One region of the Clostridium sp. 'deep sea' genome, then DNA from elsewhere that is predicted to be linked to it. Evidence: riboswitches for the same ligand, from Rfam matches in the RefSeq annotation. Region 1 holds a riboswitch; each other region holds the start of a gene.

Region 1 (3,447 bases):
TAAATTATATTTACTGTTAAAAGAATCTTTAACAAAATTGCCTGATTGAGTTTTTACTCTATCTTCCATTTTATACTCTTTAATAATTTCAGTTGTTAATTCAATTACTTGGGGTTGATCAAAAATAACCGCTTTTGAGTTTGGAAAATTTCTGGCTATTTCAATAGACAGTAATCCTGAGCCACCGCCCATATCAAAAACACTAAATTCATCATTTACCTTAAACAATCGCTTTATAATTGAGATAAAGTTTTGTACTCTGCCTAAGTACATGGTGTTTCTTGCACCTTGTCCCATAGATCTAAAATCAAAAAAATCAGAGCCATTATCATCATTAAACTTTTTCTCTTTTGGACCATGTTTTACTAAAGAGACAAGGTCTCCGAGATTGGTCATATCTCTCCAGTATAAAATATGATCTCCTAAAAACATTTCACTATTAGAGTTAAGATAATAATTGGTTTCTGGCGTACTCGAATATTTACCATCCTTCTTTATTAAAAAATTCATTGAAGTTAATGCGTTAAGCATTAATTCTAGGTTTCTTTTGTGATATCCCGTTTGTAATTCTAGCTTATCTAAAGAAATGGGCGATTTTAAATATTTATATATATCCAAGTCAATACTAGCATACATTAATTCTGTTTCAAGTAGTTCGTATGATTTGCGTAAAAACATCTCAGCACTATATTGTGGCATTTTAATTGCACTTTTCAATATCATATCTCCTTATTTAATCTTTAAAATATATATATATTTATATCAATTATTAATAGTAAAGATAAATTAATTATCTATTCAAATAATATTTTATAAACAAGCAGGGAAGCAGCAATACATTTACCTGCCTGTTTATATAGGTTTTTACATCTTACTATAGATATACTTTTAGTATTTATTGCTATTTTTGAGGATTAAGTATTGACTTCATCAACTCATCTGTTAAATCAATATTGTACTGCCTTTTATAATACTGTTTCATATAATTATTAAAAAACTCTTCTTCAATCAAATCAGGATAGTTCTTCATAGTCATCCATATTAAAGTGAGTGGTGAATCAACATTAGGAGATCCCCAATTAAACATTCCTTCTGGCATATGGTATATTTGCTTATTTTCATATGCTTTTACACTATCCCAATCTTGTCCTTTGATTTCGTTTGCTAAATACTTATCTGCATCAGCACCAAGAAAATCATAAACTACCTCTGGATTCCATTCATATAATTGCTCCATAGAAATTTGAGCACCATCTTCTTTTAAATCTTTGGCAGCGTTTATAAGACCTGTTTTTACTAGCCAATCGTCACCATAATAGTTTCCACCTCTTACAGTAAACATTTCTTCACTATTGCTTCGTACCATTATTGCTAATTTTTTATCTTCATCTTTGATATTTTTTAAGGCCTCATTAACTATTTCATTTGCCTTATCCCATTCTTTTTGTAATGTATTTTGCTCTGTAATTTCAAAAACTTCTCTCATTAGGCTATCTATTTGAACTGACCAATCCTCATTTTTGGGATTTTTTATAAAAAAGTCTACTATCGGAATATCAATATTTTCTAAGCCTTTTTTCTGAAAATCCCCATAAACAAGTATTACATCTGGAGCCATTTTTAATATCTCTTCTGCATTTGAAGTAAAGCCCTTTAAAAAACTTGTATTTATTGATTTATAATTAGGAACAACAAGTTTTAGCAGTTCTTGATTTGCATCGCTTATACAGCGGGGATGTACACCAACGAGTTTTTCGGTATCTTTAACAACATTTGCATACGTTGCTAACAATGGTGGAGCTATTATAATAACTTTATTAAGTTCACTGGCAGCAGGCAATACTACTTCTTGCCCTGATAAATCAGTGATTGTTCTAGTATTGTTGTGCTCTGGTACACTAGCTCCTTTTTCATGGGCTACTTTATTACAACCCGCCAATGCCATACAAGAAATAAGAGCAATAATCATTACTATTAAGAGTTTTCTTTTCATTTTTCTCTCCTTAAATTTGTTTTGAGGAAATAAAAAAACTCCTGCCCAAGAGGCAAGAGTAAAAACGTGTACATTTAATAACACCGTTAATAAATGAACCTCCCACCGAAGTTTTTATTGAAATAAGAAAAGGCAGGTTTCCTGACTTACAGCTTAATTTACTCTCTTTCCTTCCCAGATTACTCCAGTGGTTACAAGATTTCATTGCTGCTTACAGTAGCGGGGGCTGCAATAGATTTACACTATTTTCCCTATTACCTCAATTACGAGCACCTTTTCTATGCCAAAGTTAGTATATGGCAATTACTCTCAATATTCAAGTACTATCATGTACTTTTTTGGTAATTTTTAACTACAAATCATAATAATTTAACATATTCGATAATAGTATTATTACTTTTTACCCTATACGTAAATAAAAAAATAGTGCAGCATAAGCCACACTAATTTTAATTAACTAATTACTCTCATGGTATTTAAATAAATTACTCATGTTATCTTTAAAATAATTATAAATATTTTTTACTGTTTCATCAATCTCGTCGTTATAACTAGCTGTAGGTGTTGCTTGCACATATGACTCAATATACTCATCTAAGTCAGTGTAAATTAACGAACTTATGTCATAACAGATGGATAATTTGTCTTCATATACTTTTAAATCTTCAAGTTCATTAAATGTATATAGATTTCCATAGATAAATACATAGTCATCATTAGAAGAAATATCTTCTTTATCATATGTCATAATATATAACAAGGGTAAAGCACTATAGCTGCCTGGATATTTTTTTTGAGGAACCATCGCTGACACAACCAACGCAGATTCCTCCATTGTTGCTATCAATTTTCTACCTGCATCCCTACAGAAATAATTCATTCCAATAAGTTCTTTTTGTTCATCTTGTGAAAGATTTTTATCAAAAATAACATCATCCTCTTCTTGTAAATATAACTTACCACTTGAAGATGATACTATGGGCTTTTCAATGTTTTTAAAGATTTTTTCGTAAGTGTTTACATACTCTTTAGTTATCTCTAACTCAGGTGTTTCTACCTCATTACTCTCAAAATAATATTGCAGTTCTTTATTAATATTTTTTATTATGTCGCTATCAACCACCATTGGTCCAGGATGATTTTTGTCACTGACAATTGTTTTAGAAAATTTCACAGTGCATTGCCAATCATGACCAAAAATAAATCTATTATTGGTAAGGATTAAATAGTAGGCATCATCTGTTAGGGGTTGTTCAAGTTTCTCTATATTATAGACATTAGAAATATCAATTTTCATTTTTGTAGATGATTTAGGATCTACTTTAGTATTAGTCACTAATATTTTACCATCATAATCTCGTTCTACCTCTTTACCAGTACTATAAAGCATTAATTTAAGATTTTTCTCTAAAGCTAGCGTTTTTTCAGAAAGATTATCTATATTTACAGTAATA
Region 2 (3,447 bases), 1.8 Mb from region 1:
TTGTTCTGTTAAGCTATAGTTTAACATTTCGCTCTTAATACCAGTCATTATATTTTGCGCATCTGCACTATCAAAAGGAAAAGATAAAGTACAGGATACAGCTATTGGCTGAGCATTTAAACATACCGCCTCTAGTAAAGCAACTCTAGCTGTTAAGGCACCCACTAATTTGGGGTCAACTTTAATATAGTCATGTTCTTTGTTACCAATAGATACACTATTATCGGCAGTTATTATTAAAGTTTTACTACTTGATTCTGTAACTAATGCGTCTCGATACTTCACAGTTATATCTTCTTTATTTTTTTAGGCATTGCTAGGGTTAAACCAGCTGCAGCCACTATATTTGCCACTGATGCAAATACTAATACAGGAACCATAGCCCACAATACTTTAAGGCTTAAATGGGGAAAAACTACCAAGCTTAAAGGCGAGGCTACGCCATTTAGTAAAGAAGCAAGAATAATAGCTGCAATTTTAGATTTTCTCCAAATAAACCCAAACACATAACATATTAAACCCATTTCAACAGCTAACACTAAGTGAACTGGTATAGTTAAATAAAAGCCTTGTAACATTGCCGTAAATAGATGTCCTATTGCACCCACAATACAGCCATCAAGGGGTGAAATCCAGGCAGCAGCAAAAAATCCAGGCATTGAGTCAAAAGCTGCAGTAGCAACTAGTCCAGAAAAGGGTTTGATATACGCCCCGATATAAGACATAGCAATTAACAGTGCCATTCTTACTAATCTCTTTGTTTTCATTTCTTTATCTCCTCTCCTAATTCAAACACAAAAAAACCCCTGAATTATCAGAGGAAATAAAATACATACTTTATCAATGCATCACCTCATTCCCCGAAGGTAACTAGCAACTATGGATAGGCAGGTCTCCTGACTTACAGCTTATGCTGCTTACAGTGGCGGGTCCGCTCAGGTTTTGCACCTGATTCCCTATTCTCCTTAAAATACTAAGGCACCTAAACATGCTAATATTCAATTTTCACCACTAATTATAGCTTAGTTTATAAAAAATTCAAGGCTTATTTTTTTATAGATAACCATAACCCATCATTCATAGGCAATAAGGCTGAGCTTAAGTTTTGTTGTTTAGTTAATAAGGTATTAAACTCACTCATATCATTAGCTAATTGTGGTGGAGCATTTAGTATTTCTACTAAAGCATCATGGGTTATTAAGGCTTTGCCTTTGTTTAAAATATTAATACAGTTACTAAGCATCTTGCTATACAGCTGTGGATAGGTATCTTGAAGTATTAAATCGAATTTTAGTTCACACGTTTGCACATATTGCTCTGCATTAGCTAAACATAAAGTAACGTTATCTTCACATTTTGCTTTACTAACATTTTTTTTAGCAACAGCCAGTACGTTTGAATTATTTTCAATAGAGATTATTTTACCACCATATGTTTTAGCTGCTAAGGCCATATAGATTGTGGCATAACCACAGCCTGTACCTAACTCTAAAATTTGTTTTGGTTTATGGGCTAAGATATAGCAGTATAAAAATCTACCTGCTTCTGCTCCTAAAGTTGGGTAAATTATCTTGCCTGTTACATTATTTTGCTCTATCTCAGCTAAAACACTGGGGCTTTTTCCATGCAAGCTATTAATATATTGGTTTATGTTCATGTTATTACCTCTCGCTAAATTATTAATAATAATTCGCTACGCTGGTTTTATTTAATAGAAGGTTTAAAAATCCTACATTACATTTAACCACTCTTTTATTATACAAGAACACAAAGGAAAATGAAGATGTTATTGCTTAATAAAAGTTCTTACGCCTCAGCACTATAATCTGGAGTCATTCCATGTTGTATTAATGATAATTTATTTTATAATGATAAGTAATTTAATTGTATTAGTAACACATGTTCTAGCTTAAAATACCCTCTATCCAGTCGTAACATTCTTGTAGTTGTTTGGCATTAACTGCATTTGACCAGTGCTCGTATAAAAGCTTAAAGCTATTATTGTGTTCTTTTATTTTATTTAAATAGGTCTCAACATCCGCCCAACCCTCTTTTGGGCTTAGGCTAGGTAAGGCTGGATAGTGGTTTAGTCCTTTTTCAATGCTAAGATTAGATAAATGAACTAAATAGGTATGTTTTGCGTACTGATTAATAAAGCTATCTACCTTAAAGTATTTATCTAGCTGTGTTTGTAAATGAAGCCTTGGGATATCTAAACAGATTTTAATTAATGGATAACTGGTAATTAGCTCATAAAATTTTTTGTTATCATAGATATACTTATTTACTAAGTCGAACTCTAAAACAGGAGTAAAACCATACGCTTTTGCTTGCTTTGTAAGCCAAATAAAAAACTCCTCACTTTTTTGCATAAACATTTCATACGGATAGTCTGTTTCGTTATAAAACTCACTGGTATCTGCAAATCTCCAGCTACTCCAGTCTACTCTTTCATCTAGGAGCATGGGTTTTGGAAAATGTATTAATATATAGTTAGGTTTATACTGTGAAATATACTCTATTTCTCTCTCTAAATAATTATAAGACTCCTTCTGACAGTTTTTGTTTTTGGATAAAAACTGGGCATCTCTTAGCTTCCACTGCCCTGCTCTCATTGGCATATGAACACCATAACTAAAATTATTCTTTTTAGCTTCTTTCATTAACTCAGCTATATCGTTACTATCACTTATTGAGCATATCTCAACACCAAAAAAATACTCTCTAAAATCTCTATCTTGTTTACTTAAGTCATATTTTCCATAATGTCCTATTAAAAATCTATTTTTAACCATTATTTTTCCTCATTTAATTATTATAATGTTATATATTAATTTACCACATAAGTTTGTACAGTTGTATTACTTGTCAGAAATAATTGGATAATGATATAATTGTTTAGGTACTCTAAATTAATTTATGGTATTTAGGAGGTTGGATTATGCATTATAGAAGTTTTCCATGTGCACCAGATAAAAAGATTTCAGTTTTAGGTTTTGGTTGTATGCGTTTGCCTCACCTAAATAACGACAGTGGTCAAATTAACGATGAAGAAGCTCTAAAAATGGTTCGCTATGCTATAGATAATGGAGTTAATTATATTGACACAGCTTACCCTTACCACAAAGGAACTAGTGAAAAGTTTGTTGCTAGAGCCCTAAAGAATGGTTACAGGGAAAAGGTTTATTTGGCAACAAAACACCCTGTGTGGTTAGTAGAAGAATATGCTGATTTTGAAAAGTATTTAAATGAACAGCTTGCTAATCTTGAGACTGATTATATAGACTTTTACATGTTACACGCTTTAAGTGCTGAGCGTTGGCAAAAAATTAGAGATTTAGGGGTTATTAAATTTTTAGAAGAGGCTCGTGCCAAAGGCAAAATTAACCACTTTGGGTTTTCATTTCATGACGAGCTTGCTGTATTTAAAGAGATTATTAATTCTTA
Region 3 (3,447 bases), 1.2 Mb from region 1:
TCTGCAATAGAGCAGTCTTTTTCTATAAAACAACTATAAAGATTTTTCATTACCTTAACAGCTTTATTAATTAATTGAGTAGGCATGTTGATTCCATATGCAATTTGTCTTGCCTGAAAATCTGTTAATCCTACTAAAGGGTTAATAAAAACCTTAATAATTTTTTCGGGACTATTTTGGGCAACCTGCTCAATCTCAGTACCACCTTCTTCAGAGGCTATTAAAGCAACTGTTGAAGTATCACGATCTAAAACTAATCCCAAATAATACTCCGATTCAATCTCACAACCTTCTTCTAGTAAAACACAGTTAACCTGTTTACCCTCGGGACCAGTTTGATGAGTAACTAAAACTTTACCTAGTAATTCATTGGTATATTTTTTAACCTCGTCAATACTATTTGCCAGTTTTACTCCACCAGCTTTTCCTCGTCCGCCAGCATGAATTTGGGCTTTAACGGCAACAACATCGCTCTCTAAACCCCAAACTAGTCTTTCCGCATCTTCTTTATTAAAAACAACCTTGCCCTTTGGCACATTTATATTAAAACTACTTAAAATTCTCTTTGCCTGATACTCATGTATATTCATAAATTAAACTCCTAATATTATATTTTAAATAAGATATTAGTGAATAAAATCATAAAAAAGAGAGCAAATGGATAAGTAGCACCATATCCTACCGTAACCTCTTCACTATTAACCGCCTCAATAGAGGCCGCTAAACCTGGTGTACTTGTCATACCACCACAAATACCACCTATTAAGTGTATTACATTAAGCTTTAGCACAAATTTGCCTACCACATAGCCCATAAAAACACTGAGACTACCTGTAGTAAGTCCAAATAATAGTAATTGCAAGCCAGAGCTCTGTATGAGAGACACCGCATTATAGCCATAGTTTAATCCAACAATAGCTAAAAACATATTAAGAGAAATATCTCTAACTACTGATAATGATTTTTTACTCATACTAAAGTTCATAGAGCCAATTTTTTTTACCTCACCTAATATTAAAGACATAATTAGTACTCCACCGGTTGATCCTAAAGCAAAATTACCAATAAAAGAACCCAAATAAATCTTTACTTTGCCAAGTAATACCCCTGTTAAACATACAAAGCTAAAAGCTATAATATCAAAACTAGTATTTTTTGATTCTGTTATATTGTCGTTAGTGTTATCATTTTTACCTTGTTTAGTATATTTTTTACCCATAAACTGAGCAAAAATAATAACTATTGCTACTCCAGGTACATAAGATATTGAATAGCCTAAGCCTACTAAAGCTTCACTATTAGCTACTGAATTTTTAGCCATTTCTAAAGCGGTAGCTAATCCTGGCGAGCTTGTTAAAGAACCAACATAAGTACCAATAATGCTTGCGTTACTAAAGTGAGTAAAGGATTTAGCAAATATTAGGGTTAAACATGCCCCTGTAAATGTAATAACAAAAGCCAAAAATACAAATTTTAAGCCATTTTTTTTAATAGTTTGTTTAATGTTTTTAGAAGCAATAAGACCCACTGAGGCAATAAAGCCAATTAAACTTAAGCTAAACAAATCTTTGGTAACAAAAGGGGCTCCAAAACTAACATTGCCATTAATAGCTACCCATTTAGTTACCGTGTAGCTTAAAAAAATGCCAACAAATAGCCCCCCAGAGCTACCTAGTTTAAAGTTTTTATACTCAAGTTTACCAAGATACTGCCCTAAAACTATACTTAAAAACAAAAGAACAAAAGGGTTTGTGATAATACTTTTTATATCCAAATGATTCTCCTCCTCAAATTATCACCTTAAAAAATAAAAAAACCAGCATTCAAAAAATGCTGGTGCTCGTTGGCTTTTACCTTTCCTTTACGAAAAGCAAACATCAAAAACAGTAGAATACATAATCCTACCATAGTTTAATAACACCTCCTCATCCTCGTGAGTAAATTACAGCATTGTTACTACTGGCAGGTCTCCTGACTTAGGCATAACAAAATTTATTCCTTCCCATACATAAGTACAGTGGTAATAATAAATTTCTAACCTTTACAGTGGCGGGACCGTGTTGGCTTTTAACCAAACTTCCCTTTTAAGAAATTGCGTATTAACAATTTCACCAATAGCCGAATATTCAATTCCGCTTCACTATACAATGCATTTATAAAACTGTCAATGTTGTTTTTTAAACTTTAAGGTCTTTTTTGTGTTTAAGGTACTAGGCTACAAACATTAAATTATAGGTTTTTAAATGAAAAAGACCCTATATGGGTCTTTTTCTGTGTGTTTATTAAGTTATCTACTAAAACTTATAGTAGTAATTAATCTTGCATAAATTTATACTTATATGAATGAGGCGGATTAAAGTTTTCTTTAATATTTCTTAAAGTTACCCATCTCTGTAGGTTTAATTTACTTCCTGCCTTGTCATTTGTTCCTGACTTACGTGAACCACCAAAAGGCTGTTGACCAACTACGGCACCTGTTGGTTTGTCATTAATGTAAAAGTTACCAGCACTGTGGCTTAGTACTTCTTCCATATGTTCTATTACATATCTATCCTGAGCAAAAATTGCCCCTGTTAAAGCATAAGGTGATGTTTCATCACATAGCTGTAATGTATCTTCAAATTCTTCGTCATTATATACATAAATAGTAAGTACAGGTCCAAAAATTTCTTCTTGCATTGTCTTAAACTTAGGGTTGCTAGTTACTATAATAGTAGGGTCAATAAAATAGCCTACAGAGTCATCGTAGGTTCCCCCAGTAATAATTTCAGCTTCATTTGAGTTTTTAGCGTAATCAATATAGCTGGCAATTTTATTAAAGGCCACTTTATCAATAACTGCACTCATATAATTAGTAAAATCTTCAACATCGCCAACTGAAATTTTACTAACGTCTGCTATTAAATCATCTTTAATAATGTTATAAATGCTTGCTGGAATATAGGCACGTGAGGCAGCTGAACACTTTTGACCTTGGTACTCAAAAGAACCACGTATTAAAGCAGTTTTAAGGGCCTGAGCATCACATGATTTGTGAGCAAATACAAAATCTTTACCACCAGTTTCACCTACAATACGAGGGTAACTTCTATATGAGTCTATATTTTTGCCAATGTTTTGCCAAATAATTTCAAATACTCGAGTTGAGCCAGTAAAATGAATACCTGCAAAGTCTTTATGAGCTATTGCTACTTCACTTATAGCTGGTCCATCACAAGGTACAAAATTAATAACCCCAGCAGGTAAGCCAGCCTCTTGTAATAGTTTCATAATAAAGTAATTAGAATAAACAGCTGTTCCTGCAGGCTTCCACAAAACGGTATTGCCTAAAAGTGCAGGGGCTGTTGGTAAGTTGCCACCTATAGCCGTAAAGTTAAAGGGTGAAATAGCAACAACAAAACCATCTAGAGGTCTGTATTCAATTCTGTTCCATTCTGTGCTGGTTGA
Region 4 (3,447 bases), 330 kb from region 1:
GGCTCAACTATGCCACTTGTACCTATAATTGAAATACCACCAACAATACCTAGGTTAGGATTAAAGGTTTTCTGGGCAATTTGTTCACCATTTGGCACACTAATTTTTATTAATACGGCTTTATTTTCAGGTAAAACCTTACTAACTTCATTTATTATCATTTGCCTGGGTACAGGATTAATAGCAGGCTCACCTACCGCTACTGATAAGCCCTTTTTGGTAACTACTCCTATACCTTTTCCACCAATTATTTTAAGGCTTTCATTTAAACTAACTGTGGCAAAAACTTTAATTCCATTAGTTATATCAGGATCGTCTCCACTATCTTTAATTACTGAACAGCTAACAAAGTCTTTAGATATTTCTATATCGTGAATATTAAGCTCTAGTCTCCAACCCTTTGGGGTATCTATCAACACTGTTTTAAGAGGCTTTTGAGTTAAAAGCATTTTAGTAGCTGCTTTAGCAGCAGCTGTAGCGCAAGAACCTGTAGTATAGCCATATCTTAGTTTTTTTCCGCCTTTATTAATAAATTTATTAAGCATAGTTAGCCTACTTTATTTGTTTTAATAAGGCGTTAATAATTGCTACAGTAACAGTACTTCCACCTTTACGACCTTCAACTGTTATATAAGGAATATGTTTATGGTTAGCTAATTGTTGTTTAGACTCTGCTGCCCCCACAAATCCTACAGGTACCCCAATAATAATGGGGGTTTCTTTGGTATACTGATTACAGAGTTCTAATAATTTAAACAAAGCAGTTGGGGCATTACCTATGGCAAATATTTTAATATTTTTATTAAAATATGCCTTTTCAATAGCTGCCATTGATCTGGTAATGCCCTGCTCTTTAGCTATTTTCTTGATATCGTCATCGTGTACATAGTTGCATAACTCACAGTTTAATGAAGCCAGTTTTGTTTTATTAACACCTGCCTTAATCATGCTGGTGTCAGTATAAATTTGGCAGCCCTCTTTTAAGTATTTTAGGGCTTTACTTATTACTTCACCATTGAATTTTATTAACTGCTCATACTCAAAATCCGCAGTGGTGTGGATAACTCTCTTAATTACAGGTAATTGAATTTTTGAAAAACCAGCAGGATTTTTCATTATAGATTCAATGATTTCCATGCTTTTTTCCTCTATAAGATATGGGTTTACTATATAGTTAGTCATTTTTTCTCCCCTTTTTTAAGTAGTTGTTAACAGATTTTACAAGGTTTTGTGGAAAACTTAAGTTTGCATAATAGTGTAAATGAGCATATGAACCCACACCATTAAGTTTTGAAAGACCACATGTCCATTCTTTTATAACCTGTTGTTTACGTATTTTTTGTAAACTAAAAACTTTGGTTTCAGTGTTTGGCAATAGCTTAGAGCGATGAAACTCGTGAACTTTCGTTGTGTGATTTTCATCTCCATAAATGTTACTGCTTAAATTTGTTAGGGTAGCATAACCAAAACGCTGTAATCTTTTTGTCATTACAGCATCACTATTAAACCAAGCTACCATACTATGCTTTTTGTCTTGTAGGGTAGTTATTGAATTACATAAATACATCAACCCACCACACTCTGCTACATAAGGTAGTCCTAAAGAAAGCTTATTTTTTATATCTGTTAACATTGCTTTATTGCTCTCTAATTCAGCAGCAAAGACCTCTGGAAAACCCCCACCGAACATAACCATGTTCGCTTCAATAGGTAGACATTTATCTGTTAAGGGGCTGAATTTTATAATATTTACACCTAGTTCTTGTAACAAATCTAAATTATCTTGGTAATAAAAATTAAAGGCTTTATCATAAGCAAGTGCTAGATTTAAGTCTGTTATTTTTTCTATGTTTATAAACTCAGCTTTTATAGGCTTAGCCTTTTTAGCTAAAGCCTTTATACCATTAAGGTCTATTGTTTGCTCTGCTAAGTAAGCTAATTTATTTATAATATTGTTTAGTTGACCTTGCTCAATTGCTGGAACCAAACCCAAATGCCTCTCGGGTAACATAACCTCTTGTGATTTTGTTAAATAACCGAGGGCTTTAACATTGCTGTATTTTTCAACAGCCTCTTTAAGAAGTTGATAGTGTTTTTCACCGCTTACATTATTAAATATAACAGCCTTAAGGTTTAAATCTTTATCAAAATCAGCATAACCTTTAACTATAGCGGCAACTGATTGGGAGATTCCTTGCGCATTAACTACTAAAATTACTGGCAAGCTAAGTATTTTTGCAATTTTAGCAGTACTGCCAATATCACTGCCAATTTCAGCACCATCAAATAACCCCATAACTCCCTCTATGATGCTAATATCTGCATCGTTGTTATTCTTTAAATAAAGGTATTTTAAGTATTTTTCCTGAACCATCCAGGAGTCTAGATTGCGACAACTACGTTTTGTAATATAGCTATGAAAAGCAGGATCAATATAATCTGGACCTACTTTAAAAGGCTGTACTTTATGGTGTTTTGCCAAAGCAGCCATTATAGCCATAGATACTGTTGTTTTTCCAGCGCCACTGTTGGTACCTGCGATAACTACTGCTGACATTTAACTTACCTCATTCTAAAATTTTAATAAGACAACTATTTTTAAAGCAAAAAACACACCTAGGAATAGGTGTGCATAAATAATAAAAGTATTATTAATTACTACTGCCACCTACCTCCCACCGAAGTAGTTGATTAACTTGATATAAGGCAGGTCTCCTGGCTCACAATCACTCTACTCTCTTGCCTTCCCATTTAGTTAAAATAGTGGCTTAATTAAGATTTCGTCATGTTTACAGTAACGGGGGCTGCAACGGTTTTTCACCGTTTTCCCTCTTAGCCTTTGTTTTACCAACAAAGGAACCTTAAATCGCTATTCAATTTTTAATTATAAAATTAATTAATAATTTATTACATCATATTCATTAAAATTATGTTATTAAACAAATAAAATTAATCTTTTTTTATATAATTCTGAATTCATTCTATAGACTTTCTTATTATTAGTCAAGAAGAGCTTGTAAAATGTTATTTTCTACGAATAGTTAGTATATTTTCAATGAACAAAGGCATTAACTAAGTTATTTCCTTTTTTATTGTCCCTGTTTTAAATGTTTCACAAATATGTCTCTAATCTCTGGTATCTCTCCAAGTCCAGTTAAATTTACTTCAACTAAGTAACCTTGACTCTCTAATAATGATTTCCATGAATCTGGCTCTTCACTTGCCATATCATTTTGGGCATGATCACCAGCTACAATCATAAAAGGCATTAGATGTATTTTAGAGATATCTTTACATTTAATAGTAAGCATTAAATCCTCTATTTCAGGGTGCCCTTCTACTGTTCCAACATAAATATTTTCTTGAGCCAACTCTCTAAAGGCATCTTCTAAATTTAAATAGGATTCGTTTGCAGCATGCTCTGTACCATGTCCCATTAAAAATAAA

The links. A riboswitch is a leader RNA that binds a small molecule or an ion and turns the genes downstream of it on or off. The one in region 1 is predicted to bind cobalamin.
Region 2: it holds a riboswitch for cobalamin, as region 1 does, so the genes downstream of both, IMX26_RS14865 (ECF transporter S component) here and IMX26_RS06410 (ABC transporter substrate-binding protein) in region 1, are expected to answer to the same signal.
Region 3: it holds a riboswitch for cobalamin, as region 1 does, so the genes downstream of both, IMX26_RS12035 (YidE/YbjL duplication) here and IMX26_RS06410 (ABC transporter substrate-binding protein) in region 1, are expected to answer to the same signal.
Region 4: it holds a riboswitch for cobalamin, as region 1 does, so the genes downstream of both, IMX26_RS08000 (cobyrinate a,c-diamide synthase) here and IMX26_RS06410 (ABC transporter substrate-binding protein) in region 1, are expected to answer to the same signal.

The regions. Positions count from the first base shown of each region.
Region 1 covers NZ_CP063353.1:1,366,429-1,369,875, forward strand. The annotation lists gene IMX26_RS06405 (class I SAM-dependent methyltransferase) at 1-717, opposite strand, end outside; gene IMX26_RS06410 (ABC transporter substrate-binding protein) at 902-1,993, opposite strand; cobalamin riboswitch at 2,107-2,285, opposite strand; gene IMX26_RS06415 (hypothetical protein) at 2,451-3,447, opposite strand, start outside.
Region 2 covers NZ_CP063353.1:3,188,470-3,191,916, reverse strand. The annotation lists gene IMX26_RS14870 (AIR synthase related protein) at 1-285, opposite strand, end outside; gene IMX26_RS14865 (ECF transporter S component) at 288-767, opposite strand; cobalamin riboswitch at 869-1,001, opposite strand; gene IMX26_RS14860 (methyltransferase domain-containing protein) at 1,046-1,657, opposite strand; gene IMX26_RS14855 (sugar phosphate isomerase/epimerase) at 1,905-2,795, opposite strand; gene IMX26_RS14850 (aldo/keto reductase) at 2,942-3,447, shown strand, end outside.
Region 3 covers NZ_CP063353.1:2,579,643-2,583,089, forward strand. The annotation lists gene sucC (ADP-forming succinate--CoA ligase subunit beta) at 1-590, opposite strand, end outside; gene IMX26_RS12035 (YidE/YbjL duplication) at 608-1,774, opposite strand; cobalamin riboswitch at 1,944-2,131, opposite strand; gene pruA (L-glutamate gamma-semialdehyde dehydrogenase) at 2,314-3,447, opposite strand, start outside.
Region 4 covers NZ_CP063353.1:1,700,864-1,704,310, forward strand. The annotation lists gene cbiD (cobalt-precorrin-5B (C(1))-methyltransferase CbiD) at 1-545, opposite strand, end outside; gene IMX26_RS07995 (precorrin-8X methylmutase) at 553-1,182, opposite strand; gene IMX26_RS08000 (cobyrinate a,c-diamide synthase) at 1,175-2,557, opposite strand; cobalamin riboswitch at 2,688-2,879, opposite strand; gene IMX26_RS08005 (sirohydrochlorin cobaltochelatase) at 3,090-3,447, opposite strand, start outside.